One region of the Staphylococcus saprophyticus subsp. saprophyticus ATCC 15305 genome, then DNA from elsewhere that is predicted to be linked to it. Evidence: predicted binding sites of a transcription regulator. Region 1 holds the regulator's gene; the other holds the start of a gene.
The links. The regulator Rex, encoded in region 1, represses fermentation and respiration genes when NADH is low (regulators of the CRP and FNR family bind a similar motif). The targets are predictions, from matches to a motif close to TTGTGAAATATTTCACAA.
Positions count from the first base shown of each region.

Region 2: a site for Rex is predicted at 1,935-1,952, ahead of SSP_RS02870 (formate/nitrite transporter family protein). Genes of this name have one in related genera too.

Region 1 is NC_007350.1:865,351-868,777, reverse strand. Features, by position in the region: gene SSP_RS04160 (LacI family DNA-binding transcriptional regulator) at 1-84, opposite strand, end outside; gene SSP_RS04155 (sulfurtransferase TusA family protein) at 230-454, opposite strand; gene SSP_RS04150 (YeeE/YedE family protein) at 476-1,558, opposite strand; gene SSP_RS04145 (redox-sensing transcriptional repressor Rex) at 1,774-2,421, opposite strand; gene abc-f (ribosomal protection-like ABC-F family protein) at 2,567-3,427, shown strand, end outside.
Region 2 is NC_007350.1:625,235-628,661, reverse strand. Features, by position in the region: gene SSP_RS02875 (amino acid permease) at 185-1,573, opposite strand; gene SSP_RS02870 (formate/nitrite transporter family protein) at 2,006-2,851, shown strand; gene SSP_RS02865 (hypothetical protein) at 2,908-3,267, shown strand; gene SSP_RS02860 (hypothetical protein) at 3,264-3,427, shown strand, end outside.

The DNA.
Region 1 (3,427 bases):
ACTTACCGAGCCATCATTTAAATATCTAGAAACTGTACTTTTAGAGACACCGGCTAGTTTTGCTATATCATCAATATTTTTCATAGTTTCTCACTCTCATTACTTCACTATTATGAACAATATCAATTCTATCATAATGGAATCGCTTTAAATACTATTTAAATTAAAAACCAATTTGCTTCAATCAAGGTATACTACCTTAGATTAAACAAATTGGTTTAATGTATATTTAAGCTTTTTGAATTGTAATCGTCCATGAAGCATCGTCTAATTGTTCGTAATTCGTTACGGGGTAACCTTGCTCTGCTGCCCAGTTAGGTAATGCTTCTGTTGCTTGTGTACAATCGAAGTCAATTTTTAATTCTTCACCATTGTCTAATGTATTCATTTTCTTTTGTGCTTCTATTAATGGAAATGGACAAACCATTCCAACTGTACCTAATTCATGTACCATATCGTATTACCTCCATTTTAATTATGATGTTTGCGTTTGTGATGAAACTTTCGTGTTTGAAGTTTGGCTTTGTGCTTTTTTCATTGGTCTAATAAATACAAAATAACTCATTGTCCATGCGCCTAATATCATTGAAGCAAGTGCAATCCAGCCTTTCCATGACATTGTCGCTGTCTCAACTAAACCATTCCCTATAGAGCAACCACCTGCTACAGATGCACCAAATCCCATTAACACACCGCCTATAATACTATTGCGTATTGTTTTTTTATCCGGTAATCTCCATTTAAACTCTTTAGCACCTTTAGCCGCAATATAAGAGCCAAAGAATATACCTAGAACCAGGAAGACACCCCAGTCCAATAATTTCAAGTCACCCGTTACAAAAAATTGTACCAAGTTTGCAGAAGGTGTTGTAATACCTAAACCATACATTCTACCAGTTGATTCACTCACCGGCCATGCGAGCAATGCGATAAGTCCTACTGCGATTGCTGCCACAAATGGGTGGTATTTTTTCTCAAATAAATAATGACGTATACCTGTGAATTTTTGCTTTAGTTTAGGTACTGCAAATTTTGGTTTACGTAATGTTTTTACTACGAAGAATAAAGTGATTACTATGAGTACAATTACGAAAACCCAGGTTGGAATACCTGTTGTTTGTGACATACTCGTATTTACATTAGTAGGTTTATTTAAACCGTTCATTAATGGTAGTAATAAACCAAATTTTGTTGCGGCGGAAGTAAATGCATAAGCAATTAACGCCATCCAACTACCGATTAGTCCTTCACCAGCTCTATACCATGTTCCTGTAGCACAGCCACCTGCCATAATAATACCTAATCCAAAAATAAATGATCCAATCACTGTACCAATGATAGGATATGTTGACTCTGGTATTTCAACTAATCTTGTTGAAGTTAATAGCAATAAGCCAATACTTTGTACAGAAATCGCAATTAATAAGGCGTAAAACATTTTGTTACTCTTTTGAATATACATATCCCTGAATCCACCAGCTAGACAAAATCGTGTTCGCTGCATAACAAACCCCAATAGAGCGCCTACGACCAGTCCACTGATAATTAACCATGTCATATCATAACCTCTTTCCCGATAAAATCAATAAGATTAATAATATTAGATTTCGTATAAAATTTCAACCTTACAGTTTCACGAAAATTTATTTTAAAAATCAGCTGGCTTTTAAAATAATTAACAACTCGAAGACAAATAAAAAACTAGCTTTCCATAAATACTTTGTCCACATGGTTATCACATGCCGTATTTATCAAAAACTAGTTCATTACATTTTATTTATGACTATAATTCTTCATAAAGAATAATAAAGATTGCAGTTCTATACCCAAATCAATGTGATGTACTTGTACATCGGATGGCGTTTGTACACGACTAGGCGTAAAGTTCAATATACCTTTAACGCCTGCTTTCACTAATGTATCAGCAACCTTCTGAGCCGCTTCCTCAGGCGTTGTCAGAATAACGACATCTATCTGTTCATGCGATAGTATGTCTGTAATTTTTTCAAATGGACTAACTGTCACTTTCCCTATTTGTGTACCAATGACCTCTTCTCGAATATCAAATGCTTCTGTTATTGTCATTTCATCATGTATTGAGAAGTTATATGTTAATAATGCTTTACCTAAGTTCCCTACACCTACAATTGCAATCTTAATTTCATCGTTTTCGCTTATTTCGTTTTTAAAAAAATGTAATAAGCTATCTATATTATAGCCGTAGCCCTTTTTACCTAATTCACCAAAATATGAAAAATCCCTACGTATCGTTGCAGAATCAATGTTTAAGCCTTCACTAATTGCTTTTGAATTAACTCTGTCTATACCTTTTGATTTTAATGTATTGACGAATCTATAATATAACGGTAAACGTTTCAATGTAGCACGAGGAATCTTTTCGCTTTGATTAGCCAAGATCATGTCCCCCTATTTCAATGTCTAATACTGTATAATCTTATAATCACTACAACATTATACATGAATGCATCATAAAAATAAACAATGATAGTTTTAACCACAGCGTGAATACTGTAGAATGATAATTGAATAGAGAGGTGCAAATCGGATGATATTATTACAACTTAATGATTTAACAAAGTCATTCGACGGTGAAGATATTTTTAACAATGTGGATTTCGAAGTCAAAACGGGCGAACGTATTGGAATTGTCGGACGTAATGGAGCTGGAAAATCAACATTAATGAAAATAATCGCTGGCGTCGAAGGGTATGATAGTGGTTATGTATCTAAAAGTAAAAATTTAAAACTTGGTTACTTAACACAACAAATGACCTTAGACACAAATCAAACTGTATTTGAAGAAATGTCTAAGCCATTTGAAGCAATGAAAAAATTAGAACTAGAAATGAAAAAAGAAACGGATTGGCTTGCACAACATGCCAATGAATACGATACAGAAGCATATAAAATACATATTGATCGTTATGAGTCATTATCAAACACATTTGAAAAACAAGATGGCTATCAATATGAAAGTAAAATTAAAACGGTGCTACATGGCTTAAACTTCACTGAATCAGATTTTAATAGACCCATTAATGATTTTAGTGGTGGTCAAAAGACCCGACTATCTTTAGCGCAAATGTTACTAAGTGAACCAGATTTATTATTACTCGATGAGCCTACCAACCATTTAGACATGGAAACAACTCAATGGCTAGAAAGTTATTTGAATTATTTTAACGGGGCCATTGTAATCATCAGTCACGATAGATACTTCTTAGATAAAATTGTCACTCAAATATATGATGTAGCACTCGGTGATGTACAACACTATGTAGGAAACTATGCACAATTCATAGAACAACGAGATAAGTATTACGAAAAGCGCATGCAAGCCTATGAAAGTCAACAAGCTGAAATCAAACGCTTAGAAACATTCGTAGAAAAAAACATTGCGCGTGCC
Region 2 (3,427 bases), 240 kb from region 1:
TAATATAGTTAATTTTCTGTAAATTAACTATATTATGAATATAAATAGCTTATTAAATAAATATGAAACCTTTTATGTTGAAATTATTTTAATAAAAAAACAAACAGAGCCTGAGACATCTATTTTTGTCTCAGACTCGTTATACTTCAATAAGCATTCAAGCTATTTCTAATATTTACTTTACTTATATCAGTTTGTCTTTACTCAATTTATGGTAGCCTTTTAAGAAAAAGAATAATGTCATAAATAATAAGAATATAATACCAATTACAACTGAAACGACGGTTTCTTTATTAAACAACATACCAATCAATACCATTATAAAGAATGCCATCGTAATATAGTTTGTTATAGCACCACCAGGCATCTTGAATGGGTGACCATCTAATTCGTCAGGATGATTTTTTCTAAATCTTAAATGACTAATTAAAATCATAAACCACGGTACCATACCAGGTAAGATTGACGCACTATATACGTAAACAAAGATACTGTCTGCACCTTTAATGAATAAAGGTAAGATAACATTTAATAATGCACCAATTAAAATACCAATTGCAATGGCAAGTACAGTCCAAATTGGAACACCATTTTTCATAACTTTACCAAAGAATTTAGGTAACATGCCTTTTTGAGATAAGTTCAATGTCATACGACTAGCACTGAATATACCTGAGTTACAACCTGACATTGCTGCAGTCAATACAACAAAGTTAATTAAACCAGCTGCAAAGGTAATACCTACTTTCGCAAATGTTGCTACAAAAGGACTACCTATGTTTCCTAATTCATCCCATGGATAAACAGTAACAATCACAAAAATTGCACCAATATAGAAAATTAATATACGCCAGATAACACCATTAACCGCACTTTTAATATTTTTCTGCGGATCTTTCGTCTCACCAGCTGTAATACCAATTAATTCCACACCTTGATATGAACCAATAACAATTGATAGCGCAAAGAAGAATCCAATCCAACCATTAGGCATGAAACCACCATGTGACCATAAATTAGATAAGCCGATCGCTTCTCCACCATTACCAAGTCCAAAGAAAATTAATCCAAAGCCAGCAACAATCATTAATATAATTGTTACAACTTTAATCATTGCAAACCAGAATTCAAATTCACCGAACGCCTTAACAGATACAAGGTTTGCACCTGCTAATAGTGCAACCACAATAACACCAGGAATCCACTGTGGTAAATCTGGGAACCAGTAGTTCATATATTCTCCAACGGCAATGACCTCACTCATTCCTACAACAACCCATTGGAATATATTACTCCAAGCTGTTAAGTACCCTGCCACTGGATGTATGTAATCACTTGCAAAGTTAGCAAAAGAACCAGAAGTTGGATGTAAGTAAACCATTTCTCCCATTGCTCTCATTACTAAGAATAAAAAGATACCTGCAATTAAATATGCGAATATCACAGAAGGACCTGTCCATTTTATAGTGCTGGTTGCCCCCATAAACAATCCAACACCGATTGTTCCGCCAAGAGCGATCATACGCATTTGACGAGCACCTAATCCCCTTTTTAATTCATTATTTTCTTCCATCATTCAAACCCCATCTCTTTCAAATATAAGTAAATTTCATTTCACTTATTATGTCGCTATTATACTATAAATTCAAAAAATTTAAACAATTATTTTGAATTATGTAAGGGTTTACATTTTCCGTCATTAATTGTATGCGATTTTAGTAAAAAAAAGCAAAGTCTTTTTTTATTATTTTATTACTTCAATCCTACATTTTTTAAATATAGGTTTTAAACATCTATATAAATAAGTTTTAAAGAAAGCACCATATCACTATCCATCAGTACTTTGCGCATGATATTCAATGATTTAGGCTCATAAGGAAAATTCATTTTATTCAAACATCACTTAAATACTTTATAGCTTATCAAAATATATTTTGTGAAAATATTCACAATTTAATCACTTCGTAGTATACTATGCTTAATTAAAGAAAGTGAGGATAATAAAGTGAACGAAAAAAATGTTAAATGGGATAAAGTCTTTTACGGTAAATCTTGGATAAATCATGTAGTAGATACAATAAGAACAAAGGATATACTTCAAAGTTTTTATTTCAAACGTTATTTACTTCGCGCCATCATGGCTGGATTTATATTAGGTGTCATCACAGTATTTGTATTACTTATTAAAGCTTCTCTTGATACACATGTTCCCACAGGTGTTATCAATTTAGTGGCTGCTGTCGCATTTAGTTTTGCGCTTGTTTTAATACTATTTACAAATTCAGAGCTACTGACAAGCAACTTTATGTATTTTACTGTTGGTTTATATTATCGCGTTATCAGTCCAACTCGTGTTTTAAAAATCTTCATGCTTTGCTTTATTGGGAATGCCTTAGGTGGCCTAGTTTTCTTTCTTATATTAAAAGGCTCTGATGTTATGACAGTTGATATGTTTACGCAATTAGAGGCAACCATTGAACATAAAACATTATCTTCAAGTTTGATAGCGATATTAATTAAAGGTATTTTTGCAAATTTCTTCATTAATATTTCTTTAGTCATTGCGATGCAAATAGATGATATTTTAGCTAAAATGTTTGTCATGATGTTTGGTGTGTCAATTTTTGCATTTATGGGTTATGAACATGTCGTATACAATACTGTCCTTTTCGCAGGCGGTCTCATTTATCATAGTAACGTATTAGCTTTAACTCCTGCAGTTATCAATCTGATTGGTGCAGGTATTGGGAATTATATCGGGGGTGGTTTAATTATAGGTTTATTCTATGCATATTTAAATGATCACCATCAATATGATCACAAAGTATCAACTAAACCAGTGAAACATTAACTTAAATACATTGTATGGTATACTCTTTATTAGATTTGATTACAAAGGAGTTTTATATGAATCAACACTTACTGAAACGTACAATTACGATTTCCATCATTTTTGGTGTGTTATTTTTCGTATTAAATTATTTTAGTGGTTCCGATAGTTCCATTGGGCAACTCATATTAAAAAGTATACTTGTCATCGTTGTCTTTGGCATTTTATATTTTGTGCTTTTCTCTATAGTAAATTCACCTGAAAGAAAATATAAATTTGGAATAACCATTCCAATCGCATTACTTATTGCAATACTCATTAGTGCGATATTCTCCGCTCTGAAAGTAGGTATTGTCATTGGCTTAATTCTCGGGATTATTGCTGGTTATGTATGGGAATTTATTGCAAAAAATAAAAATGGTGGTGACAAATCATGAGTATTATCTTAGGCGTCGTTGTTATGATTTTGTTAATCGTAAGTTTGATACCCAACCTTAAAGCTGTTAAAAAATCAAAAGAAACAGGTGAAAAGAATCCTCGTTTTGCCATTATGGTGGGAATCGATGCGATTCTACTTATTCTTGTTATCGTAACACT